DNA from 3 places in the Streptomyces sp. NPDC058274 genome. Region 3 is predicted to be linked to each of the others. Evidence: riboswitches for the same ligand, from Rfam matches in the RefSeq annotation. Region 3 holds a riboswitch; each other region holds the start of a gene.
The links. Region 3 has a riboswitch for cobalamin ahead of ACFVYF_RS20935 (ribonucleoside-diphosphate reductase subunit alpha). Riboswitches for the same ligand answer to the same signal wherever they lie in the genome.
Positions count from the first base shown of each region.

Region 1 (10,103 bases), on a different contig from region 3:
GAGTCCACCACCTACCGCAACCCCTACTTCAGCGGGCAGTACGACGGTTCGCGCGCCGCGGGCCTGCTGCGGGGCGCCTATCACTTCGCGCTGCCGGACAGGTCCTCCGGCGGGGCGCAGGCCGCGTACTTCGTGCGCAACGGCGGCACCTGGCGCGCGGACGGCTGGACGCTGCCGCCCGCGCTCGACATCGAGTACAACCCGTACGGCAAGAAGTGCTACGGCCTGAGCAGGACCGCGATGGTGAAGTGGATCAAGGCGTTCAGTGACGGGGTCAGGCGGGCGACCGGCCGCCGGCCGGTGATCTACACGACCACGCACTGGTGGGACGACTGCACCGGCGCCAGCCGTGCCTTCGCCTCGAACCACGCCCTGTGGCTGGCCCGCTACGACTCGGCCGACCCGGGAGCGCTGCCCGCGGGCTGGACGTTCTGGACGTTCTGGCAGTACGACAACAGTGGCAGCCTTCCTGGTGACCAGAATCTCTTCAACGGATCCATGGCGCGGCTGAAGACCTTCGCGAGGGGATAGCAGGCACGCCGGAGCCCGATATTCCGGCTCTGTTCGACACACGAGCCGCCGCTTCGACACAAGTGGAATGGCGACACGCCGATTGGGTCACTCCACCGCCCGCCCCAGTTCATCTTCCGTTCACCCAGGTTGCCTACGGTCCTTGTGCCACTGACGTCAAACAGAAGCCTGGGTAAATGGAACACATCACGCTTCTCCTCGGGATCGTGATCGTCACCGCTCTCGTGTTCGATTTCACGAACGGTTTCCACGACACTGCCAACGCGATGGCGACGACCATCTCGACCGGCGCTCTGAAGCCCAAGACGGCGGTGGCCATGTCCGCCGTGCTGAACCTGGTCGGTGCTTTCCTCTCCGTGGAGGTCGCCAAGACGATCTCCGGCGGCATCATCAACGAAGAGGGCATTCGCACCGAGGTGATCTTCGCGGCGCTCGTCGGCGCCATCCTCTGGAATCTGCTGACCTGGCTCCTGGGTCTGCCCTCCAGTTCCTCCCACGCACTCTTCGGCGGCCTCATCGGCGCCGCGGTCATGTCGGCCGGCTGGTCGTCGGTGAACGGCTCGACCGTCATCACCAAAGTCCTGATCCCCGCGGTCGCCGCTCCCCTGGTGGCCGGCCTGGCCGCACTGCTGGCCACGCGCCTGTCGTACGTCATCGGCCGTCGCGCCGACCAGAAGGCGACCGCGAAGGGCTACCGCGCCGGCCAGATCGCCTCCGCGGGCCTGGTCTCGCTGGCCCACGGCACCAACGACGCGCAGAAGACCATGGGCATCATCACCCTCGCCCTGGTCACCGGCGGTGTGATCGCCCCGGACTCCAACCCGCCCACCTGGGTCATCGTCTCGGCCGGTATGGCCATCGCGCTCGGCACCTACCTGGGCGGCTGGCGCATCATCCGCACGATGGGCAAGGGCCTCACCGACCTCGCCCCGCAGCAGGGCTTCGCCGCCCAGACCAGCGCGGCCACGGTCATCCTGGCCTCCTCGCACCTGGGCTTCTCGCTCTCCACCACCCAGTCCTGCTCCGGCGCGGTGATGGGCGCCGGCCTCGGCCGCAAGGGCGGTGTCGTCCGCTGGTCGACCGCGACCCGCATGTTCGTCGCCTGGGGTCTGACGCTGCCGGCCGCCGGGCTCGTCGGCGCCGGCGCCGAGTTCCTCACCCGGCAGGGCACCTGGGGCATCGTCGTCACGGGGGCGCTGCTCCTGACCGGAGCCGGTGTCATCTGGACGCTGTCCCGCCGCAAGCCGGTCACCATCGACAACGTGAACGACGTCGACGCCGAGCCCGCGGGCGTCGTCACCACCGCGATCATCGCTGTCACCCCGCCCCCGGCGGGCCCGATCACCACGCTCGGCGCCGACCTCGACGCCGAACTGAAGACGACCATCCCGGCGCCGGACCCCGGCCCCTCCGCCGAGCCCACCCGCCCGGCCACGGTCTAAGGAACGAACAGCATGCACATCGACTGGGCAGCTCTCGGCTCCGTCTTCGGAGTCAGCCTCGTGGCCACCGTGACCCTCGTCGGCCTCTTCACCCTGGGCGTCGTCGGCCTCGCGAAGCGCGAGTCCGCCTCGGCACAGGGCGGTTCGGCCGCCGTCGCGGTCACCGGCGCGTACGCCTGCTTCGCCGCCTGCGCGGCGGCGGTGGCGTACGGCATCTATCTGATCGTCGCCTGACACCCGGCAGGAGTCGGGAGCCGGGTACTCAAAACCGGCGAAAAGCGCATCACTTGACGTGGGGTGCGGGACGGATCGACGTCCCGCACCCCACGTGCGTGTGGGCCTTCGCACACTCTCCCTTCGCAGGTCAACAGCAAGTTGACGGGTGTTCTCACCCCGTGGTGGACTGCCGGAGCCAAGTACGGCGGCAGGAGAGGAAGCCGGTGCGAATCCGGCGCGGTCCCGCCACTGTCACCGGGGAAGAACATCCCCGGGAGCCAGGAACTCTCACCGCCGGTCTCGTCGAACCAGGGCGCGGACACCCTGAGTGAGGACATATCGCCATGCGCGGCTGCCCCAGTGCGTTGAGTACCCCGGTCCAAGCCGACGTTCCGGTCGGCTGAACCGATGCGTGCCGATCGCGTCTTCGCGTACGGCACCGCCGCCGGCCTCCTCGGTGACCTGCTCCTCGGCGATCCCCGCCGCGGGCACCCGGTCGCCGTCTTCGGGCAGGCCGCGGGTGCTGTGGAGCGGACGTTGTGGCGCGACCACCGCGGGTGGGGCGCACTGCACACCGCCGTCTGCGCGGGTGGCGTTGCCGGGCTCGCCGCCCTCGCGAGCCGTTCCCTGCGCAGCTCCGGTGCCACCTCCCTCGCGCTGACCGCCACCGCCACCTGGGCCGTCGTGGGCGGAACCTCCCTCGCCCGGGAGGCCCGGGCGATCGGCGGTGCGCTGGCGGCCGGGGACATCGAGGTGGCCCGGGAGCGGCTGCCGCATCTGTGCGGGCGGGATCCTCAGGCACTCGACGCGGACGGGATCGCGCGTGCCGTCGTCGAGTCCGTCGCCGAGAACACCTCCGACGCCGTGGTGGGAGCGCTCGTGTGGGGCGCCGTGGCCGGCGTGCCCGGGCTGGCCGGCTTCCGGGCCGTCAACACGCTGGACGCCATGGTCGGGCACAAGTCCGCCAAGTACCGCCGCTACGGCTGGGCTTCGGCGCGGCTCGACGACGTCATGGGGTGGCCCGGGGCCCGGCTGACCGCCGTACTCGCCGCCGTCGCGGGCAGCGACCCGCGCGGCGCCGTCCGCGCCTGGCGCGGCGACGCCGGCCGGCATCCCAGCCCGAACGCCGGTCCCGTCGAGGCCTCGTTCGCGGGCGCGCTCGGCGTGCGGCTCGGCGGCACCCTCTCGTACGGGGGCCGGGTCGAGCACCGGCCCGTCCTCAACGAGACCGGACGGGCCGTCGAGGTCGCTGACATCGAGCGGGCCGTCCGGCTGTCGCGGCGGGTGAGCGCGCTCGCGCTGGGCGTGTGTGCCGCCGGACGGCTGCTGTTCAGGAGCAAGAGGGGGGCCGCGTCATGAGCGGCGGACTGCTGATCGCCGGCACGACCTCCGACGCCGGCAAGAGCGTCGTGACCGCCGGGATCTGCCGGTGGCTGGTGCGCCAGGGGGTGAAGGTCGCGCCCTTCAAGGCGCAGAACATGTCCCTGAACTCGTTCGTCACGCGCGAGGGCGCCGAGATCGGGCGGGCCCAGGCCATGCAGGCCCAGGCCGCCCGGGTGGAGCCCACCGCGCAGATGAACCCCGTGCTGCTGAAGCCGGGCAGTGACCGCAGCAGCCAAGTGGTGCTGATGGGCAGGCCGGTGGGCGAGATGAGTGCGGGCGGCTACCACGGCGGACGCCAGGAGGCGTTGCTCGGGACCGTCCTCGACTGTCTGGCCGCGTTGCGGGGCACGTATGACGCGGTGATCTGTGAAGGAGCCGGCAGCCCGGCCGAGATCAATCTGCGGCGGACCGACATCGTGAACATGGGGATCGCGCGGAACGCGCGGCTGCCCGTGCTCGTGGTCGGGGACATCGACCGTGGGGGCGTCTTCGCGTCCTTCTTCGGGACGGTCGCGCTGCTGAGCCGCGCGGACCAGGAGCTCGTCGCCGGGTTCCTGGTCAACAAGTTCCGCGGTGACGTCTCCCTGCTGGAACCGGGGCTCGACATGCTCCACGGCCTCACCGGACGGCCCTCGTACGGCGTGCTGCCGTTCCGGCACGGTCTGGGGATCGATGAGGAGGACGGGCTGCGGGTGTCGCTGCGCGGGACCGTGCGCGAGTCCGTCGTGGCTCCCCCGGTCGGCGAGGACGTGCTGCGCGTCGCCGTCTGCGCGGTCCCGCTGATGTCCAACTTCACGGACGTGGACGCGCTGGCCGCCGAGCCGGGTGTCGTCGTGCGGTTCGTGGACCGGGCCGAGGAACTGGCCGACGCGGACCTCGTCGTCCTCCCGGGGACCCGGGGGACGGTGAAGGCGCTGGAGTGGCTGCGGGAGCGCGGGCTCGCCGACGCGGTCGCGCGACGGGCCGCCGAGGGGCGGCCGGTGCTCGGGATCTGCGGCGGCTTCCAGGTCCTCGGCGAGCACATCGAGGACGAGGTCGAGTCGCGGGCGGGACACGTCGACGGACTCGGACTGCTGCCGGTACGGGTGCGGTTCGCGCGGGAGAAGACGCTGACCCGGCCCGTCGGGGAGGCGCTCGGCGAAGCCGTCGAGGGATACGAGATCCACCACGGGGTCGCCGAAGTGACCGGCGGAGAAGCGTTCATCTCTGATGACAATGGGCACAGCTTGGACGGCTGCCGGGTCGGCGCCGTCTGGGGTACGCACTGGCACGGCTCGTTGGAGTCGGACGGGTTCCGGCGTGCCTTTCTGCGCGAGGTGGCGGCCGCCGCGGGGCGTCGCTTCGTGCCGGCCGCCGACACGTCGTTCGCGGCGCTGCGCGAGGAGCAGCTGGACCGGCTCGGCGATCTGATCGAGGAACACGCGGACACGGACGCGCTGTGGCGGCTCATCGAGTCGGGCGCGCCGCAAGGACTGCCTTTCATTCCACCGGGAGCGCCCGCATGAGCACAGTGTTGTTGTTGTCGACCGCCGATACGGATCTGCTGGCGGCCCGGGCCTCCGGCGCCGCGTACCGGATCGGCAATCCGACCCGCGTGGATGTCGCGGAGGAGCTGCCCGCCCTCGTCACGGGGGCGGACATCGCCGTCGTACGACTGCTCGGCGGCAAGCGGGCCTGGGAGGACGGGCTCGCCTTCCTGAAGACGTCCGGCATCCCGACCGTGCTGCTGGGCGGAGAGGCCGTCCCCGACGCCGAGTTGATGGCCGAGTCGTCGGTACCGGCCGGTGTCGTCGCGGAGGCGCTGCGCTATCTCGTGGAGGGCGGCCCGGAGAACCTCACCGAGCTGACGCGTTTCCTCTCGGACACCGTGCTGCTGACCGGCGAGGGCTTCGAAGAACCGCGGAAGATGGCGGAGTACGGCGTGAGCGGCGAGCGCCCGTTCGTCGAGGGCCGGCCGACGGTCGGCGTGCTCTTCTACCGGGCGCACGAGCTGTCCGGCAACACCGCCTTCGTCGACACGCTCTGCGACGCGATCGAGGCCCGGGGCGCCAACGCCCTTGCCGTGTACTGCGGTTCGCTGCGCGGCGCCGACTCCGGTCTGTACGAGATCCTCGGGAAGGCCGACGCGCTGGTCGCCACCGTGCTCGCCGCGGGCGGCACCCACGCCTCGCAGGCGTCGGCGGGCGGTGACGAGGAGGCCTGGGACATCGGGGCGCTCGCCGACCTCGACATCCCGGTCCTGCAAGGCCTCTGCCTGACCTCCTCGCACGCCGCGTGGGAGGCGTCGGACGCCGCGCTCTCCCCCATGGACGCGGCGATGCAGGTGGCGATTCCGGAGTTCGACGGGCGGCTCATCACCGTCCCCTTCTCCTTCAAGGAGCAGGGCCCGGACGATGTCCCGGTGTACGTCGCCGACCCCGAGCGGGCCGCGCGCGTCGCCGGCATCGCCGTGCGGCACGCCCGGCTGAAGCACAAGCCGAACGCGGAGAAGAAACTCGCGCTCGTCTTCACCGCCTACCCGACCAAGCACTCCCGGGTCGGCAACGCGGTGGGCCTGGACACGCCCGCCTCGGCGGTACGGGTGCTCGACGCGCTGAAGGGCGCCGGGTACGCCCTCACCGAATACCCGGACAACGGCGACGAGTTGATCCACCGCCTCATCGCGGCGGGCGGCCACGACGTCGAGTGGCTCACCGAGGAGCAGCTCGCGTCGGCCCCCGCACGCGTGCCGCTGGCCGACTACCAGGCGTGGTTCGAAAAGCTCGAACCCGAGCTGCGCAACGGCATGTTGGAGGCGTGGGGCGAGCCGCCGGGCAATCTGTACATTGACGGCGACGACATCGTGCTGGCCTCCCTCCAGTTCGGGAACGTCGTCGTGATGATCCAGCCGCCGCGCGGCTTCGGCGAGAACCCGATCGCGATCTACCACGACCCGGACATGCCGCCGTCGCACCACTACATGGCGGCGTACCGGTGGCTGGAGAACTCGTTCGGCGCCGACGCGGTCGTCCACATGGGCAAGCACGGCACGATGGAGTGGCTGCCGGGCAAGGGACTCGGCCTCAGCAGCGGCTGCGCGCCCGACGCGGTGCTCGGTGAACTCCCCTTGGTCTACCCCTTCATCGTCAACGACCCCGGCGAGGGCACCCAGGCCAAGCGCCGCGGGCACGCCACGGTCGTCGACCACCTCGTACCGCCGATGGCGCGCGCCGACACGTACGGCGACCTGGCGAAGCTGGAGCAGCTCCTCGACGAGTACGCGCTCGTGTCCGACCTGGACCCGACGAAGGCCCCGGCCGTCCGCGCGCAGATCTGGACGCTGGTCAAAGCGGCCGAGCTGCACCACGACCTGCATGTCGACGACCAGCCGGACGACGACGACTTCGACTCGTTCGTCATGCACATCGACGGCTATCTGTGCGAGATCAAGGACGTGCAGATCCGCGACGGCCTGCACATTCTCGGGGGTGGCCCGGAGGCCGAGCCGCGGGTCAATCTCGTACTGGCCGTCCTGCGCGCCTCCCAGGTGTGGGGCGGCGCGGCGAACGCGCTGCCCGGTCTGCGGGCCTGCCTCGCCGAGCACTTCGGGCTGGTCGAGAAGGAGTTGCTGGGCGAGCCCGGTGCGCCGGTGAAGGTGCCGGACGGGCTGTCCTCGCTGGTCGAGGGGCCCGCCCGGACGGGCGCGGACGCGATCGACCTCCTCGAGCAGCTGTGCCGCCGGTTCGCGGAGGGCATGGAGGAACGCGGCTGGGACACGGCGGCCGTGCCCGCTCTCGTCCGCGAGGTGGTGGGCGTCGAACTCCCGGACGCCGTCGCCGTGCTGGAGTTCGCGTGCCGTGAGGTCGTGCCCCGGCTGGCCCGGACGACGGACGAGATCACCCACATCCTCAAGGCACTTGACGGCGGTTACATCCCGGCGGGTCCGTCGGGCTCCCCCACCCGCGGGCTCGTGAACGTCCTGCCGACCGGCCGCAACTTCTACTCCGTCGACCCCAAGGCGATCCCGTCCAGGCTGAGTTGGGAGGTCGGGCAGTCGCTCGCGGACTCGCTGATCCAGCGGTACCTGAGCGACACCGGCGCGTACCCGACGTCCGTCGGCCTCACGGTGTGGGGCACCTCGGCCATGCGCACCCAGGGCGACGACATCGCGGAGATCCTCGCGCTGCTCGGCTGCCGCCCGGTGTGGGACGACGCCTCGCGCCGGGTGACCGGTTTCGAGATCGTGCCGCCGGCCGAGCTGGGCCGGCCGCGCATTGACGTCACGGTCCGCATCTCCGGCTTCTTCCGGGACGCGTTCCCGCACGTCGTCGGGCTGCTCGACGATGCCGTACGGGCGGTCGCCGAGCTGGACGAGCCCGCCGACCGCAACTACGTCCGCAAGCACGCCGACGAGGACACCGCCGAACACGGCGACCGGCGGCGCGCGACGGCCCGTATCTTCGGCTCCAAGCCGGGCGCGTACGGCGCGGGTCTGCTGCCGCTGATCGACGCGCGCAACTGGCGCTCCGACGCGGACCTCGCCGAGGTGTACGCGGTGTGGGGCGGTTACGCCTACGGGCGCGGGCTCGACGGCCGGGCCGCGCGCGGTGACATGGAGACGGCGTTCAAGCGCATCGCGGTGGCGGCGAAGAACGTCGACACCCGCGAGCACGACCTCGTCGACGCGGACGACTACTTCCAGTACCACGGCGGCATGGTCGCCATGGTCCGCCATCTGACGGGCACGAGCCCCGAGGCGTACGTCGGCGACTCCGCCACACCCGACCAGGTGAAGACCCGCACCCTCGGCGAGGAGACGCACCGCGTGTTCCGCGCCCGGGTCGTCAACCCCCGCTGGATGGCGGCGATGCGGCGGCACGGCTACAAGGGCGCCTTCGAGATGGCGGCGACCGTCGACTACCTCTTCGGGTACGACGCCACGGCCGGGGTCGTCGACGACTGGATGTACGAGAAGCTCAGCGCGGAGTACGTCTTCGACCCGGAGAACCGGGACTTCATGAAGAAGTCCAACCCCTGGGCGCTGCGCGGAATCACGGAACGGCTGCTCGAAGCGGCCGACCGCGGGCTGTGGGCCGAGCCGGACGCGGACACGCTGGAGCGGCTGCGCGCCACCTATCTGGAGCTCGAAGGCGATTTGGAGGGCGACGACCAGTGAGTACCCCGTTTCCGTTCACGGCCGTGGTCGGCCAGGACGACCTGCGGCTCGCGCTGCTGCTGAACGCCGTGTCGCCGGCGGTGGGCGGTGTGCTGGTGCGCGGCGAGAAGGGCACCGCCAAGTCCACGGCCGTACGCGCCCTTTCGGCTCTCGTGCCGGAGGTGGACGTCGTCGCCGGGTGCCGTTTCTCGTGTGCGCCCGGCTCCCCCGACCCGGCATGCCCGGACGGGCCGCACGAGGCCGGGCCCGGTGTCCAGCGCCCCGCGCGGATGGTCGAGTTGCCGGTCGGCGCGTCCGAGGACCGGCTGGTGGGGGCGCTCGACATCGAGCGGGCGCTCGCGGAGGGCGTGAAGGCCTTCGAGCCGGGCCTGCTGGCCGACGCGCACCGCGGGATCCTGTACGTCGACGAGGTCAACCTGCTGCACGACCACCTGGTCGACCTGCTGCTGGACGCGGCCGCGATGGGTGCCTCGTACGTGGAGCGCGAGGGTGTGTCCGTACGGCATGCCGCGCGGTTCCTGCTCGTCGGGACCATGAACCCCGAAGAGGGCGAGCTGCGGCCGCAGTTGCTCGACCGGTTCGGGCTGACGGTCGAGGTCGCGGCCTCGCGGGAGCCCGACCAGCGGGTCGAGGTCGTCCGGCGCCGGCTCGCCTACGACGACGACCCGGAGGGCTTCGCCGCCCGCTGGGCCGACGAGGAGTCCGCCGTACGGGCGCGGATCGTGGCCGCCCGGGAGCTGCTGCCGTCCGTGCGGCTCGGGGACGGGGCGCTGCGGCAGATCGCGGCGACCTGTGCGGCCTTCGAGGTCGACGGGATGCGGGCCGACATCGTGATGGCGCGGACGGCGACCGCGCTGGCCGCCTGGGACGGACGGACCGAGGTGCTCGCCGAGGACGTGCGGCAGGCGGCGCTGCTGGCGCTGCCGCACCGGCGGCGCCGGAACCCCTTCGACGCGCCGGGGCTCGACGAGGACAAGCTCGACGAGACGCTGGAGGAGTTCGGCGGGCAGGACGGCGACGGGGACGACGATCCGGATCCGGACGGGCCCGGTGGTGGCGGCCGGCCGCCGCAGGACGGGCCGGACGACGGGCCCGAGGACGGTTCCGCACCGCAGGCGCCGGGTGACGTCCCCGCGCAGGCCGAGTCCGGTGAGGGCGGGCAGCCGCAGCCGGGCGGCGAACAGTCCCCCGTGCGTGCCGCCGAGCCCTTCCGTACGAAGGTGCTGAGCGTGCCCGGTCTCGGTGAGGGCGCGGCGGGCCGGCGCTCGCGGGCGCGGACCGAGCACGGCCGGACGACCGGCTCGCGAAGGCCCCAAGGGGCGCTCACCAAGCTGCACTTGGCGGCGACCGTGCAGGCGGCGGCGCCGCATCAGCTG
Region 1 covers NZ_JBHVXW010000001.1:67,728-77,830, forward strand. Annotated here, with positions in the region: gene ACFVYF_RS00340 (lysozyme) at 1-531, shown strand, start outside; gene ACFVYF_RS00345 (anion permease) at 708-1,973, shown strand; gene ACFVYF_RS00350 (hypothetical protein) at 1,986-2,207, shown strand; cobalamin riboswitch at 2,355-2,498, shown strand; gene ACFVYF_RS00355 (cobalamin biosynthesis protein) at 2,598-3,548, shown strand; gene ACFVYF_RS00360 (cobyric acid synthase) at 3,545-5,077, shown strand; gene cobN (cobaltochelatase subunit CobN) at 5,074-8,727, shown strand; gene ACFVYF_RS00370 (putative cobaltochelatase) at 8,724-10,103, shown strand, end outside.
Region 1: another riboswitch for cobalamin. It lies ahead of ACFVYF_RS00355 (cobalamin biosynthesis protein); the one in region 3 lies ahead of ACFVYF_RS20935 (ribonucleoside-diphosphate reductase subunit alpha).

Region 2 (10,103 bases), on a different contig from region 3:
TTGTGCCGTGCCGGTGGAGTGGGTCGTGGCCGCCCGTGCCGTACGCGTGGAGTGAGTCACGGCGTACGGGCCTGGGCCGACTGCAGCTCCAGTTCGAGGAGCCGGCGCTTGGCGTCCAGGCCGCCCGCGTAACCGGTGAGCGCGCCGCCGGCGCCGATCACCCGGTGGCACGGACGCACGACCAGCAGCGGGTTGGCGCCGATGGCCGTGCCGACGGCACGAACCGCGGCCCGCGGGGCGCCGATCCGCGCGGCGATGTTCCCGTAGCTGAGTGTCGTCCCGTACGGAATGGTGTCCAGGGCTTTCCACACCCGCTGCCGGAAGTCACTGCCGCCGCCCGCGTACTCGATGTCGAAGCGGATCAGAGTGCCGTCGAAGTACCCGCGCAGCTGGGCGGCGATCTCGGTGAACGCGTCACGGTCCTCGGTCCAGCCGTTCTGCGCGACGGCGGCGTGCCGCTGTCCCGGCATCGACAGCGAGACGAGCGCCGTGCCGCCCTTCGCGGTCGCCGACTCCTCGCCCACCAGCAGCAGTTCACCCAGCGGGCTGTCGATCGTCGTGTGGAGCGTCATGAGTCCTGTCCCTTCGGGAGTACGCGGTTCAGGAGGCCCGGGCCGTTGTCTCCCCACGTCCACTGTGGGGCTTGCCGGCCGGAGGAACCGGCGGGATTCGGACGCCGTACTGCGCACGGACGACAGGGGGCCGCGGGGTACATCGGAGTCTGTCCGCCACGGGCACGCGAGCGTCGGTCGTCCGCGCCCGGACCCGCCCGATCGGGGGCGCCGGGTTTGACACGCCCCACCGCGGCTACCCGCTCCGCGTGACCACAACAACTTCCCAGGAGGAGCTCTTCCGGTTCCTGGAGGATCGTTTCACCTGCGCCCAGGCGTGTACCGACTGTGCACGGGCGTGCGCTTTGCGCGCGAGCCTCGCCGACCCGGACGGCCCCGAAGACCAGGAACGCGTCCGACGCAAGGGCATCCTGTGCGCGGAGGTGTGCGACGCGACGTGCCGCATGCTGTCCGAGCAGACGAGCCAGAACGAGGCCACGATCCGCGTCCAGTTGGAGTGGTGCCGGACGGTGTGCCTGGAGTGCGCCGAGGTCTTCGACGAGTACGCGGGCGGAGAGGACAGCGCCAAGGCCTGCCGCGAGTGCGCTCAGGCGTGCGCTGACTTCATGGCCACGCTGCGCTGAGGCCGGCCCGTCCGCGCGGGTAGGTCTGTGCAGATGCGTCCGTGCAGGTACGTCCGTGCAGGTACGTCCGTGCAGGTACGTGCGAAGGCGGCCCGCGCACGGTGTCGGGGTTCCTTCGCCGTACCCGGCCGGTCCGCGTAGGGCGTCGGGCTCAGCGGGTCCGCGTCGGCGTCGGGCTCGGCCGGTCCGCGTACGGCGTCGGGCTCAGCCGGGGTCCGCTACGGCGCGTCGGGCCGGCCCCGCCGTACTCAGCCGGCGTCCGGACCACCCAGCGGCCGTCCCGCCCGTACGTTCCAGCGGCCCGAGCGTCCGCTGAACTCCGTGGCCGTCAGCGGCGGCACGTCGATCCGCCAGAACGCCGGCTCGGGTGCGCCGAGGGCGCGTACCACCGCGGCCCGGACGACCTCCGGCTCCACCACGGCGACGCTCCGGCCCGTGAGCCGCGCGGCCGTCTCCAGCCAGCGGGCGATCCGGTCGCAGAAGTCCCGGACCGATTCGCCGTCGTGCGGCGCGGACTCCGGGTCCGTCAGCCAGCGGACCACCGCGTCCGGCTCCTTGGCACTCACCTCGTCCAGGGTCGCGCCACGCCAGCGGCCCACGTCGAGGCCGGCCAGCTCGGGCACCTCCTCGGCGGTGAGAGCGAGCGCGTCGGCGGTGTCACGGCAGCGCACGCCGGGGGAGACCCACCGTCGCTCCGCGCCCGGAACGGCGCCCGCCGCCGCCCGCGCGCGCTTGAGCCCGGCGGCGTCGACCGGGCAGCCGTCGTCGAAGCGGGCCTGGCGCAGCGCCTCGCTGGACGCCGCTGAGATCAAGATCACTCGACTTGTCATCGGCCTGTTCTCGCGTTCACGACGCGTCCCTTTCCTGCAGAAACCCGTACGCGGCAAGGGAGTTGGCGGCGTGTACGGCTGACGGGGGCGCAGAGTGTGCGCTCCGTGCGCCCTTGGCCGGGCCCCCGCTTCGCGGTACGGTCTCGACGATATTGACGACGGTTCGGCGGAAGTCCGGTGGAAGTCCGGCACGGTCGCGCCACTGTAAGCCCACAAGAGCCGCCCCCTCCAAGGGCGGCGAAGGTCGAGCAAGTCAGACCCGCGGCCGTCGTCCTGTGCACCACCAAGCCGGGACGCGAGTTCCCCAGGAGGTCCTGCCACATGGCGCAGTCCGTCGCTCAGCCGACTGTCACCCCCACCGCCGTACCCGCCAAGCTGCCGATCGGCGCGATCGTCCCCTGGGCGGTCTTCTTCGGCATCCTGATGCTGGTCCTGCTCTACTTCGTCGGCGCCGAACAGGGCGCCACCTCGGTCGTGTCCGGCGAGAACGTGCACGAGTGGGTCCACGACGCCCGCCACCTGCTCGGCTTCCCCTGCCACTGACGGCGCAAGGAAGCGTACGAGTCCATGAACTCCGCACTGGTCAGAAATCTTCTGGTGCGCGGCATGCTGGCGGGTCTCGCCGCCGGCCTGCTCGCCCTGGTCGTCGCCTACTTCCTCGGTGAGCCGCGCGTGGACACGGCGATCGCCTACGAGGAGGCGCACAGTCACGAGCACGGCATGGAGGCGGTCACCCGCACCATGCAGTCCACCGGCGGTCTCGCCACCGGCGTGCTCGTCTACGGGGTCGCGTTCGGCGGCATCGCCGCCCTCGCGTACTGCTTCGCGCTCGGCCGCATCGGGCGGTTCGGGCCGCGTGCGAGCGCGCTGCTCCTGTCGACGGCGGGCCTGCTCGCGGTCTACGTCGTGCCGTTCCTCAAGTACCCGGCCAACCCGCCGTCCGTCGGGGACCCCGACACCATCGGCAAGCGCACGACGCTGTACTTCCTGATGATGGTGCTCAGCGTGCTGCTGGCCGTGGCCACGGTGATCCTCGGCAAACGCCTGGCGCCCCGCCTCGGCAACTGGAACGCCACGCTGGTCGCGGGCGCGTTCTTCGTCCTCGCCGTCGGCCTCGCGTACGCCTTCCTGCCGGCGGTCGACGAGGTTCCGAAGGACTTCTCGGCCACCCTGCTGTGGCAGTTCCGGCTCGCGGCGCTGGCCATCCAGCTGACGCTGTGGACCGCCTTCGGGCTTGTCTTCGGTGAGTTGGCCCAGCGGCTGCTGACGCCGGCACCGGCCACCGCGGAAGCGCAGCAGCAGGAGAATGCCGCCGCGCCGGCGGCTTCCGCGGCGCCCTGAGCGCCGAGAGATCCGGGCGGGCTCCAGGCGAACCGGAGCCGGCCCGCTTTCGGCACCTAGGTCAGCCGCTCGAATCCGTCCAGCATCGCGGTGAGCCCGGTCTCGAACTGCTCGGCGGGGTTGTCCGCGGCTTCCCCGCCGGGGCGCAGCACCGCCAGGCTCAGCGCGTGCCCGACGGTGAACTCGCGCAGACAGCGAACGACGTGACCCGCGTGAGCGGACCCGAAGCCGGCCGCCCGGAGCCGCTCGGTCAGCCGTGCGCTCGCGTCGGCCGCCGCGCGTGAGCGGACCGGATGGGTCGCGAACACCGCGACGGCGTGCGGATGGCCGACCAGCGTGTCCCGCAACCGCCGGCAGTACCCCTCGGCCACCGCACGCCAGGTGCCGTCCCAGGGCAGCGAGTCGACGTCGAGCTCGTCGAAGAGCAGCTCGGCGACACCGTCGAACAGTGCTTCCTGGTCCTTGAAGTAGCGGTACGCGGCCATCGGGTCGACGCCGAGACCCGCACCGAGCTTGCGCATGGAGAAGGCGCGCAGGCCGTTGGCGTCGATCAGCGCCAGCGCCGCCGCCGCTATGTACGAGCGGCTCAGCGCCGGTCTGTGGGGAGGGGATGCCTGTCCGCTCCCGGTGTCGTGCTTGTCGGTCTTCATGAGGCGTGTCGTCCAGGATCGTCGTCGCGCCGCTGGTGCACTCCCCGGGAAACCGCTGATGGGTGGAGTGCCCCCCGGGGAACTTCTCGCATGCTACGTCCCGGGTGCCGATCAGGACATGCGCGGGGACGGTCCCCGAGGCGCCGCCGACGGTATCGACGCGTCATCGGCATTCCCAATTTCTGTAACGAGTTCTACTGTGTGCGCCGTCAAGTCCGGGTGGGACCGACCGGTCCACTGGGAGCCAGGAGGCGCCGTGCATCTCGAATACACGCCCGAGCAGCAGCAGCTGCGCACCGAACTGCGTGGCTACTTCGCCGAGTTGGTGCCGGACAACGCCTACGCCCGCTACTCCGACCCGGCGGCGCAGAAGCGCTTCTACCGCGACACCATCCGCCGGCTCGGCACGGACGGCTGGCTCGGCGTCGGCTGGCCCAAGGAGTACGGCGGGCGCGGCCTGAGCCCCATGGAACAGTTCATCTTCTTCGACGAGGCCGCCCAGGCCGTCGTACCGCTGCCGCTGATGGCCCTGAACACGGTCGGCCCCACGATCATGCGCTTCGGAACGGACGAGCAGAAGGCGTACTTCCTCCCGAAGATCCTCTCCGGTGAGATCGACTTCGCCATCGGCTACAGCGAGCCCGACGCGGGGACGGATCTGGCCGCGCTGAAGACCAAGGCCGTACGGGAGGGCGACGAGTACGTCGTCAACGGGCAGAAGATCTGGACGACGAACGGCGACACCGCCGACTGGGTCTGGCTCGCGGTCCGCACCGACCCCGACGCCCCGCCCCACAAGGGCATCACGATGCTGCTGGTCCCGACCGCCGACCCCGGATACTCGTGCACGCTCATCAACACCCTCGCCTCGCACGACACCACGGCGAGCTACTACGAGAACATCCGCGTCCCCGTCTCGCGCCGGGTCGGCGAGGAGAACAAGGGCTGGCGGCTGATCACCAACCAGCTCAACCACGAGCGCGTCACCCTCGCCGCGCACGGCACCATGGCGATCCGCGCCCTGCACGACGTGCAGCGCTGGGCGATGGAGACCAAGCTCGCCGACGGCCGCCGCGTCGTCGACCTCCCCTGGGTGCGCCGGCGCCTGGCGCAGACCCACACCAGGCTCGACGCGATGAAGCTCCTCAACTGGCAGATGGTGAACGCCGTCCAGGAGGGCACCCTCACCCCGCAGGACGCCTCGGCCGTCAAGGTGTACGGCTCCGAGGCGCGCCGGGACGCCTACGCCTGGCTGATGGAGATCGTCGCCGCGGCCGGTGTCCTGAAGGAGGGTTCGGCTGGCGCCGTCCTGCACGGCGAACTGGAACGCGGCTACCGCTCGGCGGTGATCTTCACCTTCGGCGGCGGCAACAACGAGATCCAGCGCGAGATCATCTCGTGGATCGGCCTGGGAATGCCCCGGGTGCGCCGGTAGGTGTGCTGTGACGAGCCAAGAATCCTCGATTCTTGGTGGGCACAAAAGAGGGATGAACGGGTTCTGCTGGGCGCAGGCCTGGGACAGTGCGGCAGCGCAGCGCTCGTGTAACTCCCTTGCCCGGGCTCAGGGTTACCGTGCGACGTGGGTGGGAGTCGTGAAGAGTTCTCGCATGGTTCTGGGGATCCGGTCACGGGAACGGAAAGATCGGGGGGCTCACTCGGCGCTTCCGAACAGGTCGGGCGCCGTTCCATCCGATGGGAGACCGATCAACGATGTTCACTCCGGTGCGCAGCAGAGTGCGGACGGCCGCGCTCGCGCTCTCGGCCGTTACGGCCCTCGTCTTCGGCGCGACCGCCACGACCGGCGCGGCAGCGGCCCCCGCTGCCGCCTCCGCAAAACAAGGACCGACCTCGGTGGCGTACGTCGAGGTGAACAACAACAGCATGCTGAACGTCGGTAAGTACACCCTCGCCAACGGCGGCGGCAACGTCTTCGACGTCGCCGTGATCTTCGCGGCGAACATCAACTACGACACGAGCGCCAAGGCGGCGACCCTGTACTTCAACGAGAACGTGAAACGCGTCCTCGACAACGCCGCCACGCAGATACGGCCGTTGCAGCAGAAGGGCATCAAGGTCGTCCTCTCGGTGCTCGGCAACCACCAGGGCGCGGGCTTCGCCAACTTCCCGTCCCAGCAGGCGGCTTCGACGTTCGCGAAACAACTGTCGGACACCGTGGCCAAGTACGGCCTGGACGGCATCGACTTCGACGACGAGTACGCCGAGTACGGCAACAACGGCACCGGCCAGCCCAACGCCAGCTCGTTCGTGTATCTGGTGTCGGCACTGCGCGCCAACATGCCCGGCAAGATCATCAGCCTCTACAACATCGGACCGGCCGCATCGCGCCTGTCCTACGGCGGTGTCGACATCACGTCCAAGTTCGACTACGCCTGGAACCCGTACTACGGCTCCTGGCAGGTCCCCGGCATCGCACTGCCCAAGTCGAAGCTGTCGCCCGCGGCCGTCGAGATCGGCGGGACCTCGCAGAGTACGGTCGCCAGCCTCGCCCGCCGCACGGTCAGTGAGGGGTACGGCGTCTATCTGACGTACAACCTCGACGGCGCCGATCGCAGCGCCGATGTCTCCGCGTTCACCAGGGAGCTGTACGGCAGTGACGCCCGCTACACGCCGTAGGCCGATCACGCTCCCCGGCATCCGGTGCCCCCTCGGGGCTTGCTGCATTCCGTAGCCGAGCCTCGGGCAAGCCGCGCCTTCGACAACGATGTCGGAGGCACGGCCGCCATAGGAGCCGTGCCCTGCGCTGTGCCAACTTGCCGGCAATCTCTCTGATTCCGTGCTCCGGCAGCTGAAGCCAGTCGGCATCGGCGCAGGTCACGAACGTCGCCCGAGGTGAACCAGCGATCTTCGGCACAGGGTTGGGGCGGGGATGCGCGGCGGGCTGTCGACGCCCTCGCGCGATCCGCTGGTCAGCGGCGCGGCCGTACACAACCGGCGGTCCTGTCACGAGGTGCGCCGCGGACCGCCCCGGCCCGTGGCTACACTTCGAGGGTGACAAAGGTGGCCTCGTCAGGGACGCGCGCGGACGAAGTGTTCCATGCTGTGCGAGCCGGTCTCCTGACGGCACAGTTCCGCCCAGGACAGTGGATGAAGGTATCCGACCTGCAGAGACGGTTCGGGGTCAGCATCTCGGTCGTGCGTGAGGCGTTGAACAGGCTGACCGCGGAGGGGCTGCTGCAGAGCTCGGCCCAGCGCGGCTTCCGTGTCGCGGACCTCTCCCTCGCCGATCTGCAGGATCTGACGGACGCCAGAATCAAGATCGAGCCCCTGGTGCTCAGGGAGTCTCTGGAGTCCGGCTCCGCCGAGTGGGAGGCGGAAGTAGTGGCGGCTCACCACATGCTGACCAGGACGCCCGTTCAGTCCCCGGACGGCACTCTGAATCCGGAGTGGATGCGGGTGCACGCCTCGTTTCACGAGGTTCTGCTCGCCGGATGCCCGAACGCCCATCTCCGATCCGTGGCCACTTCGCTCCGGGACAAGGCGGAGATGTACCGCATGGGCGCCCCGCTCCCCGACGGAAGCGGGAAGGTCGCGGCCGAGCACCGGCCGCTGATGGATCTGGCGTTGGCGCGCCGGAAGGACGAGGCCGCCGCCCTTCTCGTGCGCCATATCGATCACGCGCGACAGGCTGTGGCGGGCCGGCTGGCGACTCCCGGCGCCCACTGACCCTCGCGAGCGGCGGACCACACCTCGGGTCGACTGCTCCCGCCCAGGTGACCGGCCGTAGGGGGCGGCCCTCCCCCGCTCAGCGGGCTGTACCTGTCGTCCGCCCACGAACGGCTCGAGGGACCTGCCCGGAGGGGGAACCCGAACCGGGAGCCGCGTCCGAGGCGCACCGACTCAGGCCCAGGTGATGACGTGCCCGTGTTCCAGGCGGGGAAGCCGATGGAACCAGGGCCGCTCACTGGGATGCCCGACGTTGACCACCAGGGTCGACCGCAGCCGTCCGTCGGGGAAGAACTCCGCATCGAGACCGGCGGCGTCGAACCCCTTCATCGGCCCGGCGGCGAGACCGAGGGCACGGACGGCGAGAATGAAGTAGCCCGCCTGGAGCGCACTGTTGTAGTCCGCGACCGACTCCCGCTTCTCGGCGTCGGCATCGAACACCTCCCGGGCCCCGGGACGGAAGGGCAGCAGGTCGGGAAGGTGGTCGTGGAACTGCGTATCGGCGGCCAGCACCGCGATGACAGGTGCCGAGTCGCTCTTGGGCCGGTTGCCCTCGGCCAGGTGCTTCATCACCCGGGCACGGCCCTCCGGAGTGCGTATGTACAGCACGCGCAGCGGCTGGCTGTTGGCCTCCGTGGGTGCCCACCGGGCCAGCTCCCAGACACTGAGCAGTTCCTCATCGCTCACGGGTGTCTCGGCGAAGCTGTTGGGCGTACGCGCCCGGGTGAAGAGAGCCGCCAGCCCGGCCTCGTCGAGCCGCGGAAGGGGCTCCAGCAGGGCCTCTGCGGATGGTGCGGACATACGTTGCTCGCTTTCTCGCATTCTCAACTTTTCGAGGGAACTCCTTGGCGGAGCCGATGAGTTGACGCCGGCCGGGTACCGGCGACGCGGAGACGCGTCGGCCTTCCGGCGCCGCTGACCCGGACCGGCCGAGGGGCTCGGCCGGCCCGGGCCGGATCCGGCTGCCGCGACCACGAGGCAGCGTGCGGACACGGCCCCTCATCCGCGCGCAGGTCAGCCCAGGGGACCCATGAAGGTCTGATCGGCGTAACTGTCCGACACGGCCGTCACCGCATCGGGCCACGGGGTGGTGACGGTCCGGCGTTCGCTCTGCGGCCTGGGCCTGCCCTCCCACCCGAGCTGCTCCATGTAGGAGTACAGGCAGACCAGGTGACCGTCGGGGTCTCGCAGATGGGCCGCGTAGTCGATGCCCAGGTACAGCTCGGCCGGGATGTCCTCGACGAGGGTGTAGCCCTCCTGCACCAGATACCGCACGGCGGCGCGCAGTTGGCTGTAGCTGCCCACCTCCATGCCGATGCTCAGACACGAGGTGTGCTCGCTCAGCCCGAGCCGGCCGCGCAGCGCCTTGTCCACGAGGACGAAGGTGTGGTGCTCGCTCGCGCTGCGCAGATGCACGATGCGCTTGCCGAGGTGCTGGGCCTCTTCAGTGATCTCGAAGCCGAGCAGGTCCGTGTAGAAGGCGAGCATCTCCTCCATCCGCTCGGTGAACATCGAGACCGGGCCGAGCCGGGTGATCTTGAAAGGGCGGGGCAGCAGCACGCCGCCGACGTCGTACGTCTCCTTCAGGTGCCCCTCGGACGGGACCCACCCGGAGTTGATGTCGATACCTCGGTCCCGCGCCTCCTGGAGCTCGGCGGCCTCCGACATCTGGGGCAGGGACGGCACCGTGGTGAAGCCCCGGTAGTGCATCTCGGCCGGCCGGGATGTCCGTGACCAGCCGATCTGCTCCATACCGTAGTAGAGCTCGACCGTGTTGCCGTCCGGGTCGAGGAAGTAGACGTGCCAGTTCCCGCCGGGCATGTCCCGTCCGACGCGCCCGATCTCCACGCCGTGGGCCCGCAGATACGCCTCGGCGTCCACGACCTCCTGAAGGCTGCCCACCTGCCAGGTGATCTGACTGAGCGTGTTGTCCTTCGCATGCAGGTCGTTGCCGAAGAAGGTGCCGAAGGTCCGGTGCGCCAGCAACAGGGCGTGGTGGTCGGAGGAGTTGCTGGTGAAGATCAGCCGGGGGTCGGTGATGACCTTCTGCAGGGCGGGGAGTGCCTGCGGGGGCGCATCCTTGAACATGTCCACTTCGTCGGTGACGCGGAACCCGAGCTTGTCGACGTAGAAGGTGATCGCCTCGTCGAGGCGCTCCAGGTTGAAACCGAAGTGACCGAAGCGCCTGATCTTGAAGGGGCGGGGCAGCAGGACTCCGCCGACGTCGAACTGCTCGTTGTGTGCTGTGGTCGCCATGACCGGTCTCCTTGCTTACTGCTTACTGCTTACTGCTTGCTACTTGTCCTCGTCGGAGTAGTCGGGGCCCGCTGTCACGGTGTTGGTCAGCTCCCCGATGCCCGTCGCCCAACTGACCAGCGTGTCGCCGGGCTTGAGGAAGACCTT
Region 2 covers NZ_JBHVXW010000009.1:4,094-14,196, forward strand. Annotated here, with positions in the region: gene ACFVYF_RS19390 (methylated-DNA--[protein]-cysteine S-methyltransferase) at 57-572, opposite strand; gene ACFVYF_RS19395 (four-helix bundle copper-binding protein) at 821-1,195, shown strand; gene ACFVYF_RS19400 (histidine phosphatase family protein) at 1,444-2,025, opposite strand; cobalamin riboswitch at 2,148-2,309, shown strand; gene ACFVYF_RS19405 (CbtB-domain containing protein) at 2,347-2,568, shown strand; gene ACFVYF_RS19410 (CbtA family protein) at 2,593-3,366, shown strand; gene ACFVYF_RS19415 (TetR/AcrR family transcriptional regulator C-terminal domain-containing protein) at 3,423-4,016, opposite strand; gene ACFVYF_RS19420 (acyl-CoA dehydrogenase family protein) at 4,273-5,451, shown strand; gene ACFVYF_RS19425 (endo-beta-N-acetylglucosaminidase H) at 5,727-6,650, shown strand; gene ACFVYF_RS19430 (GntR family transcriptional regulator) at 7,065-7,700, shown strand; gene ACFVYF_RS19435 (malonic semialdehyde reductase) at 7,875-8,501, opposite strand; gene ACFVYF_RS19440 (VOC family protein) at 8,715-9,956, opposite strand; gene ACFVYF_RS19445 (fumarylacetoacetate hydrolase family protein) at 9,996-10,103, opposite strand, start outside.
Region 2: another riboswitch for cobalamin. It lies ahead of ACFVYF_RS19405 (CbtB-domain containing protein); the one in region 3 lies ahead of ACFVYF_RS20935 (ribonucleoside-diphosphate reductase subunit alpha).

Region 3 (10,103 bases):
CCGGCGCGGGCCCGCTGGTGGGGCCCGTACTGGCCGCGCAGATGGGCTACTTGCCCGGCACGATCTGGATCATCGTCGGGGTGATCTTCGCGGGCGCGGTCCAGGACATGGTGGTGCTCTTCTTCTCCACCCGCCGGGACGGGCGCTCGCTCGGCCAGATGGCCCGCGAGGAGATCGGCCCGTTCGGCGGCGCCGCCGCGCTGGTCGCCGCCTTCGCCATCATGATCATTCTGCTCGGTGTGCTCGCCCTGGTGATCGTGAACGCGCTGGCGCAGTCGCCGTGGGGCACCTTCTCCATCGCGATGACCATTCCGATCGCCCTGCTGATGGGCTTCTATCTGCGGGTCCTGCGGCCGGGCCGGGTCAGCGAGGTCTCGCTCATCGGGGTCGCCCTGCTGCTGCTCGCGCTGGTCGCCGGGCGGTGGGTCGCCGAGTCCTCGTGGGCCGGCACCTTCACCCTCGCGCCCGCCACGCTGGTCGTGTGGCTGGTGGTGTACGGCTTCGTGGCCTCCATCCTGCCCGTGTGGATGCTGCTCGCGCCGCGCGACTACCTCTCCACCTTCATGAAGATCGGCACGATCGCCCTGCTCGCGCTCGGTGTGGTCGTCGCGCTGCCGACGCTGAGGATGGACCCGGTCACCGACTTCGCCTCGCACGGCAACGGCCCGGTCTTCGCCGGCTCGCTCTTCCCCTTCGTCTTCATCACCATCGCGTGCGGCGCGCTGTCCGGATTCCACGCGCTCATCTCCAGCGGCACGACGCCGAAAATGATCCAGAAGGAGACGCAGATCCGGATGATCGGCTACGGCTCCATGCTGATGGAGTCGTCGGTCGCCGTGATGGCGCTGGTCGCGGCCTGCATCATCGACCCGGGCCTGTACTTCGCGATGAACGCCCCCGCGGGAGTCATCGGGACCACCGTGCAGTCCGCCTCGGCGGCGGTCGGGCACATGGGGTACGTCATCTCGCCCGAGGACCTGGCCGCCGCGGCCCGGGGCGTCGAGGAGCAGACCCTGCTCTCCAGGACGGGCGGCGCGCCCACGCTCGCCATCGGCGTCTCGGAGATCTTCTCCAAGGTGACCGGAGGAGGCCTGCGGGCGTTCTGGTACCACTTCGCCATCATGTTCGAGGCGCTGTTCATCCTGACCGCGCTGGACGCGGGCACGCGCGTGGGCCGGTTCATGCTCCAGGACATGCTGGGCAACGTCTACCGGCCCTTCAGGAACGTGAGCTGGAAGCCGGGTCTGGTCATCACCAGTGCGCTGGTGACGGGCCTGTGGGGCTACTTCCTGTGGGTGGGCGTCCACGAACCGCTCGGCGGGATCAACCAGCTCTTCCCGATCTTCGGCATCGCCAACCAGCTGCTCGCTGCGGTGGCGCTCGCCATCTGCACGACCCTGCTGGTCAAGTCCGGGCGCCTCAAGTGGGCCTGGATCACCGGGATCCCGCTCGCCTGGGACGCCACGGTGACGCTCACGGCCAGCTGGCAGAAGGTGTTCTCCAGCGACCCGCGCGTGGGCTTCTTCCAGCAGCGCAGCGTGTACCAGGACGGCATCGACGCGGGCAAGGTCCTGCCGCCCGCCAAGACGATGGACGACATGCACACCGTCGTCACCAACTCGACGGTCGACGGCGTCCTCTCGGCGGTCCTCGCCCTGCTCATCGTGATCGTGATCCTGGACGCGGCCCGGGTCTGCGTCCGGCACGTGCGGCGCCCGGCGCTCTCCTCCCTGAGCGAGGCGCCGTACGTGGAGTCGAAGATCGTGGCCCCGGCGGGGCTGATCCCGACCAGGGCGGAGAAGGCGGAGGAGGCGGAGCGCGATGCGGTCGGCGCTGCACGCGATTAGCCGCGCCGGACGCGGACTGCGCTGGTACGTACGGGAACTGACGGACGAGTCCGCGTACGACCGCTATGTCATCCACGTCCGCAAGGACCACCCCGACGCGTCCGTGCCGTCGCGGCGCGACTTCGAGCGGATACGGACGGCCCGTCAGGAGGCCGATCCCCGGCAGGGGTTCCGCTGCTGCTGACGACACGAAGACCGATATGCGGACAGGGGTTCCGTTTGGCCGACACCGTCGCCTAGATTGCCTGCGCGTTACACAGGTGATCAGAGAGTGGACGGAGTCACGAGATGTCCGAAGAGTCAGAAGTGAACAGAGCGGTGGTGACCCCCGCGCGGGTGGTCATCGCCCTCTGTCTCGTGGCGCCGTTCGTGGCGATGCTGTGGGTCGGCTCGTACGCCAAGATCGATCCCACCTTCATCGGCATCCCGTTCTTCTACTGGTACCAGATGCTGTGGGTGATCATCTCCACGGCGCTGACGATGACCGCGTACAAGCTGTGGCAGCGTGACCAGCGCGCCCGCACGTCGCAGGGCGGGGGTGCGTCGAAGTGAACGACGGCGTGAACGGAGTCGCCCTCGGCGTCTTCATCTTCTTCTTCCTGGCCGTCACGGCCCTGGGTTTCGTGGCCGCGCGCTGGCGCCGGGCCGACAACGAGCACACGCTCGACGAATGGGGCCTGGGCGGACGGTCGTTCGGCACCTGGGTCACCTGGTTCCTGCTCGGCGGCGACCTCTACACGGCGTACACCTTCGTCGCCGTACCCGCGGCCATCTACGCGGCGGGCGCGGCCGGCTTCTTCGCGGTGCCGTACACCATCCTCATCTACCCGCTGATCTTCACCTTCCTGCCGCGGCTGTGGTCGGTGTCACACAAGCACGGCTATGTGACCACGTCGGACTTCGTGCGCGGGCGCTTCGGCTCCAAGGGGCTGTCGCTCGCGGTGGCCGTGACCGGCATCCTCGCCACGATGCCGTACATCGCGCTCCAGCTGGTCGGCATCCAGGCGGTCCTCGACGTGATGGGCGTCGGCGGCGGCGAGAACACGAACTGGTTCGTGAAGGACCTGCCGCTGCTCATCGCCTTCGGCGTGCTGGCCGCGTACACGTACTCGTCGGGTCTGCGCGCCCCCGCGCTGATCGCGTTCGTGAAGGACACCCTGATCTACATCGTGATCGCGGTGGCCATCATCTACATCCCGATCAAGCTCGGCGGGTTCGACGACATCTTCAAGGCGGCGAACGACAAGTTCACGACGGCGGGTGCGGGCGGAGTGGTGCCCGCCGAGGCCGGCCAGTGGACCTACGCCACGCTGGCGCTCGGCTCGGCCCTCGCGCTGTTCATGTACCCGCACTCGATCACCGCGACGCTGTCCTCGCGCAGCCGTGAGGTGATCCGGCGCAACAGCACGATCCTGCCGCTGTACTCCCTGATGCTGGGCCTGCTGGGCCTGCTCGGGTTCATGGCGATCGCGGCCGGGGTGAAGGTGGACAACGGGCAGCTGGCGATTCCGCAGCTGTTCGAGAACATGTTCCCGGACTGGTTCGCGGGGGTGGCCTTCGCGGCCATCGGCATCGGCGCGCTGGTGCCGGCGGCCATCATGTCGATCGCGGCCGCGAATCTCTTCACCCGCAACATCTACAAGGACTTCATCAAGCCGGACGCGACGCCGAAGCAGGAGACCCAGGTCTCCAAGCTGGTCTCGCTGCTGGTGAAGGTGGGCGCGCTGGTCTTCGTCCTCACCATGGACAAGACCGTCGCGATCAACTTCCAGCTGCTGGGCGGCATCTGGATCCTGCAGACCTTCCCGGCCCTGGTCGGCGGCCTGTTCACCCGCTGGTTCCACCGCTGGGCGCTCCTCGCGGGCTGGGCGGTCGGCATGGTGTACGGCACGCTCGCCGCGTACGGTGTCGCGTCGCCGACGCAGAAGCACTTCGGCGGCAGCTCGAAGGAGATCCCCGGCCTCGGCGAGATCGGTTACATCGGTCTGACGGCGTTCGTCATGAACGTCGTGGTGACCGTCGTCCTCACCTTCGCCCTGCGGGCCTTCAAGGCGCCGGACGGCATCGACGAGACGTCTCCGGAGGACTACACGGCGGACGCGGGCGACACGGGTGTGCAGGTCGAACTGCCGCCTGCCACCGCGGGCACGGCCCACTGATCCGGCCCCCGTACCTGACGACGGGCCGCCGCTCTCGTACCCGAGAGCGGTCCGTGGTTCTCGTACCCCTCGACGGGCCGCCGAGAGAAATTCGGCGGCCCGTCGTCGTGCCCGTCCGGCACACTCCCCGGCATGGACATCGTCATCAGGCGGGCGCGGCCCGAGGAGTACACAGCCGTCGGGGAACTCACCGCCCAGGCCTACCTGGGCGACGGTCTGCTCGATTTCGGGGAGAGCGACGCGTACCTCGGGGAGCTGCGGGACGTGGCGAAGCGGGCGGCGGCGGCCGATGTGCTCGTCGCCGTCGAGGGCGCCCGGGTGCTCGGCGGAGTGACCTTCGTGCCGGCCGGCGGGCCGATGGCCGACATCGCGCGGCCGGGCGAGGCGGAGGTGCGGATGCTCGCCGTATCGCGGGAGGCCCGGGAGCGCGGCGCGGGCGCGGCCCTCGTCCACGCGTGCGTCGACCGCGCACGCGAAGTCGAGGGCTGCGTCCGCGTCGTGCTCTCCACCCAGCGGACCATGCACGCCGCCCACCGCCTCTACGAACGGCTCGGCTTCACGCGCTGTCCCGCGCGCGACTGGAACCCGATCCCGGACCTCGACGACATCCTGCTGCTCACCTATGAGTTGACGCTCTGACACGCTCTGCGAACGGCGCGACACAAGATGTGGGGGTGCCACCGCAGCCCGGCACAAGATGTATGCTCGTGCTCGCTGTCGTCGCAGGGGAATCCGGTGTGAATCCGGAACTGTCCCGCAACGGTGTACTTGTGCGTGTATGCGCGCTCGGTCAGTCCGAGGACCTGCCGACAGCGCGCCCCGGCCGGCCGGCCCGGGCGCCGACGACGTCCGGGCCTCGTGGAATGGGCCGGTGGACGCACGCGTACCGGCAAGGTGTCGCGTGTTCCGCTGCCCTCCGCAAGGCCCCGTGCCGAGCGAGGGAGAGCCCCACGTGACCATCGCGCCAGCCGATCCGGCCACCGCGACACCGTCCGCGACGTCGGAGGAGACGGACGGTCCGGGTGCCGCACTGCTGCGGACCCTGACCCGCCTCACCGCCGACCTCCCCGGCGCCGACCCCGGCCGGGTCGCAGCCGCCGCGCTGCGCGGCCGGTCCGCCCGCGCCGATGAGGCGGAGCTGCGCGAGCTGGCCACCGAGGCGGCCGCCGGACTCATCTCCGAGGATCCCGTCTACTCGCGGCTGGCCGCCCGGCTGCTGACGATCAGCATCGCCGCCGAGGCCGCCTCGCAGGGCGTCACGTCGTTCTCCGGGTCCATCACCACGGGCCACCGCGAGGGTCTGATCGCCGACCGTACGGCCGCGTTCGTACGCCTGCACGCGGCCCGTCTGGACGCGCTGATCGACCTCGAAGGCGACGACCGCTTCGGCTACTTCGGGCTGCGTACGCTGCACAGCCGCTATCTGCTCCGGCATCCGATCACCCGGCAGGTCATCGAGACGCCCCAGCACTTCATGCTGCGGGTGGCGAGCGGTCTCGCCGAGGACGAGACGCCCCGCGCGCTCGACGAAGTCGCCGCTCTCTACGCCCTGATGAGCCGCCTGGACTATCTGCCGTCCTCCCCCACGCTCTTCAACTCCGGTACGCGGCACCCGCAGATGTCGTCCTGCTACCTCCTCGACTCCCCGCTGGACGAGCTGGACTCCATCTACGACCGCTACCACCAGGTGGCCCGGCTCTCGAAGCACGCCGGCGGCATCGGCCTGTCGTACTCCCGGATCCGCTCCCGGGGTTCGCTGATCCGCGGCACGAACGGGCACTCCAACGGCATCGTCCCGTTCCTGAAGACCCTCGACGCCTCGGTGGCCGCGGTGAACCAGGGCGGCCGGCGCAAGGGCGCGGCCGCGGTGTACCTGGAGACCTGGCACTCCGACATCGAGGAGTTCCTGGAGCTGCGCGACAACACCGGTGAGGACGCCCGCCGTACGCACAACCTGAACCTCGCGCACTGGATCCCGGACGAGTTCATGCGCCGGGTCGACACGAACGGCGTCTGGTCGCTCTTCTCCCCCGCCGACGTGCCCGAGCTGGTCGACCTGTGGGGCGACGAGTTCGACGCCGCGTACCGCAGGGCGGAGGAAGCCGGGCTCGCCAAGAAGACCATCCCGGCCCGCGATCTGTACGGCCGCATGATGCGCACCCTCGCGCAGACCGGCAACGGCTGGATGACCTTCAAGGACGCCGCCAACCGCACGGCCAACCAGACCGCGGAGCCGGGCCACACCGTGCACTCCTCGAACCTGTGCACCGAGATCCTGGAGGTCACGGACGACGGGGAGACGGCCGTCTGCAACCTCGGGTCGGTCAACCTGGGCGCCTTCGTGGTCGACGGCGACATCGACTGGGAGCGGCTGGACGCGACCGTGCGCACCGCGGTGACCTTCCTCGACCGGGTCGTCGACATCAACTTCTACCCGACCGAGCAGGCGGGCCGTTCCAACGCCAAGTGGCGGCCGGTGGGCCTCGGCGCGATGGGTCTGCAGGACGTCTTCTTCAAGCTGCGGCTGCCCTTCGACTCGCCCGCCGCCCGTGCGCTCTCCACCCGGATCGCCGAGCGCGTGATGCTCGCCGCGTACGAGGCCTCCGCCGACCTCGCCGAGCGCAACGGCCCGCTGCCCGCCTGGGAGAAGACCCGTACCGCCCGCGGTGTCCTGCACCCCGACCACTTCGACGTCGAGCTGAACTGGCCGGAGCGCTGGGCGGCCCTGCGGGAACGCATCGCCGCGGTGGGCCTGCGCAACTCGCTGCTCCTCGCCATCGCACCGACCGCGACCATCGCCTCCATCGCGGGCGTCTACGAGTGCATCGAGCCGCAGGTCTCCAACCTGTTCAAGCGCGAGACGCTGTCCGGCGAGTTCCTCCAGGTCAACTCCTACCTGGTGGACGAGCTGAAGAAGCTCGGCGTGTGGGACGCGCAGACCCGGGAGGCGCTGCGCGAGTCGGGCGGCTCGGTGCAGGGTTTCACCTGGGTGCCGCAGGACGTCCGCGACCTCTACCGCACGGCGTGGGAGATCCCGCAGCGCGGCCTGATCGACATGGCCGCCGCCCGCACCCCGTTCCTGGACCAGGCCCAGTCGCTGAACCTGTTCCTGGAGACGCCGACCATCGGCAAGCTCTCCTCGATGTACGCGTACGCCTGGAAGTCGGGCCTGAAGACGACGTACTACCTGCGCTCGCGCCCGGCGACCCGGATCGCCCGTGCCGCCCAGGCGCAGGCCCAGCCCGAGAAGACCATCCCCGTCCAGCAGGCCGCCGACCCCGACGCCGTCGCCTGCTCCCTTGAGAACCCCGAGTCCTGCGAGGCCTGCCAGTAATGTCCAGCGAAACCAAGAACCTGCTCGACCCGGGCTTCGAGCTGACCCTGCGTCCGATGCGCTACCCGGACTTCTACGAGCGCTACCGGGACGCGATCAAGAACACCTGGACCGTCGAGGAGGTCGACCTCCACTCGGACGTCGCCGACCTGGCGAAGCTGTCGCAGGGCGAGCAGCACATGATCGGCCGGCTGGTCGCGTTCTTCGCGACGGGCGACTCGATCGTGGCGAACAACCTGGTGCTGACGCTCTACAAGCACATCAACTCGCCCGAGGCGCGGCTGTATCTCTCGCGCCAGCTGTTCGAGGAGGCCGTGCACGTCCAGTTCTATCTGACGCTGCTCGACACCTATCTGCCCGACCCCGAGGACCGGGCGGCGGCCTTCGACGCCGTCGAGAACATCCCGTCCATCCGCGAGAAGGCCGAGTTCTGCTTCAAGTGGATCAACGAGGTGGAGAAGCTGGACAGCCTCGAGACCAAGGCCGACCGGCGCCGCTTCCTGCTGAACCTCATCTGCTTCGCCGCGTGCATCGAGGGGCTCTTCTTCTACGGCGCCTTCGCGTACGTCTACTGGTTCCGCAGCCGGGGTCTGCTGCACGGCCTCGCGACCGGCACCAACTGGGTGTTCCGTGACGAGACGATGCACATGTCCTTCGCGTTCGAGGTCGTCGACACCGTCCGCAAGGAGGAGCCGGAACTCTTCGACGACCGGCTTCAGGAGGAGGTCACCGACATGCTGCGGGAGGCCGTCGAGGCCGAGCTGCAGTTCGCGCGCGACCTGTGCGGTGACGGCCTCCCGGGGATGAACACCGACTCGATGCGCCAGTACCTGGAGTGCGTCGCGGACCAGCGCCTGACGCGTCTCGGCTTCGCGCCGGTGTACGGCTCCGAGAACCCCTTCTCCTTCATGGAGCTCCAGGGGGTTCAGGAGCTCACCAACTTCTTCGAGCGGCGTCCCTCGGCGTACCAGGTGGCGGTGGAGGGCTCGGTCGGCTTCGACGAGGAGTTCTGACCCTCCTGGGCGGCCCTCAGCTCCCGGTCGATCCGCGCTTCGCGGCGCAGTCCGAGCAGCGCGGGGAGAGCCAGGACCACGAAGATCCCGAGGACGGTCAGCAGGGCGGCTGTGGTGTTCATGAGTGTCTGCATGAACACCACTGTCGCGCCGATCGGCCCTCGGGGTCAGTGGCAGGACTGCCGTAGGCCCTCGAATTCCTGCCACATCCGAGGCACACTGACAGCATGCTGAAAAACGTGGCCGCGGTTCTCCTCGACGGAGTGCATCCCTTCGAACTCGGCGTCGTCTGCGAGGTGTTCGGCCTCGACCGCAGCGACGAGGGCCTGCCCGTGTACGACTTCGCGGTGGCCTCGGCCGAGGGGCCGACCCTCGCTACCCATGTCGCCGGGTTCACCGTCTCCACTCCCTACGGCCTCGACCGGCTCGAAGAGGCCGACCTGGTCGTGGTGCCGGCCGCGCGCGACAACGCCGGGCGCGGCTATCCGCCCGAGCTGCTCGACGCCCTGCGCCGGGCCGTGCGCCGCGAGGCCCGGGTGCTCAGCGTCTGCTCGGGCGTCTTCGTGCTCGGCGCGGCCGGGCTCCTCGACGGACGGCGGTGCTCGGCGCACTGGCAGCACGCCGACGAGCTCGCCCGCCGGCATCCGCGGGCGATCGTCGAACGGGACGTCCTGTACGTCGACGAGGACCCCGTCATCACCTCGGCGGGCACCGCCGCCGGAATCGACGCCTGCCTCCACATCGTCCGCAAGGAGCAGGGTCCCGAGGTCGCCAACACCATCGCGCGCCGCATGGTCGTACCGCCGCACCGCGACGGCGGACAGGCCCAGTACATCGAGCGGCCGCTGCCCCGCTCGCAGTGCGACACGGTCGGCGAGGTGCTCGTCTGGATGGAGCGCCACCTCGACGAGGAGGTGACCGTGGAACAGCTCGCCGACCGCGCCCACATGTCCCCGCGCACCTTCGCGCGCCGCTTCCAGCAGGAGACCGGCACCACGCCCTACCGCTGGATCCTGCGGCAACGGGTGCTGCGGGCCCAGGAGTTGCTGGAGGCGTCGGACGAGACGATGGACGCGATCGCGGGCCGCACCGGGTTCGGCAACGCGGCCGCGCTGCGCCATCAGTTCGTCCGGAGCCTGGGGACGACCCCGCAGGCGTACCGGCGCACGTTCAGGGGCCCGCAGGCTGCCTGACCGTGCGCCGGTAAGCGCGCGGGGTCAGCGCGGCACGGCCCTCAGCAGCAGCCGCCGGGGTCGGAGCGTGATGCCGACCCTGGTGTTGCGGTCGGTCTCCGGCAGGTTCTCCAGACGCCACTTCGGCACCACGGTCGCCAGGATGATGGCGAGTTCGGCCATCGAGAAGTGGTCGGCCGGGCACTTGCGGTTGCCCACACTGAACGGACTCATCGCGTACTTCGGCACGTCCTTGGAGCGTTCCGGGAGCCAGCGGTCCGGATCGAACTCCAGATTCCGCTCGTAAGACCGCGGATCACGCTGGATCGCCAGCGGACTGTAGACAATGTCCGCACCGGCCGGAATGCGGTAGCCACCGAGTTCGGTTTCGGCCAGCGCCTGCCGCGTCAATATCCATACGGCGGGGCGTATACGCAGCGCCTCCGTGATGACATTGTTCGTGTGGCGCAGGTTCCGGAGGTCTCCGAATGTGATCGGCCGGTCCCCGATGACGGATTTGACCTCTTCGCTCAGCCGGGTCGCGTGTTCCGGGTGCTCCGCGAGCAACTGCAAGATCC
Region 3 covers NZ_JBHVXW010000010.1:50,979-61,081, reverse strand. Annotated here, with positions in the region: gene ACFVYF_RS20960 (carbon starvation CstA family protein) at 1-1,847, shown strand, start outside; gene ACFVYF_RS20955 (YbdD/YjiX family protein) at 1,822-2,031, shown strand; gene ACFVYF_RS20950 (DUF3311 domain-containing protein) at 2,136-2,399, shown strand; gene mctP (monocarboxylate uptake permease MctP) at 2,396-4,006, shown strand; gene ACFVYF_RS20940 (GNAT family N-acetyltransferase) at 4,139-4,645, shown strand; cobalamin riboswitch at 4,691-4,832, shown strand; gene ACFVYF_RS20935 (ribonucleoside-diphosphate reductase subunit alpha) at 4,959-7,340, shown strand; gene ACFVYF_RS20930 (ribonucleotide-diphosphate reductase subunit beta) at 7,340-8,353, shown strand; gene ACFVYF_RS20925 (hypothetical protein) at 8,266-8,487, opposite strand; gene ACFVYF_RS20920 (helix-turn-helix domain-containing protein) at 8,581-9,546, shown strand; gene ACFVYF_RS20915 (cytochrome P450) at 9,571-10,103, opposite strand, start outside.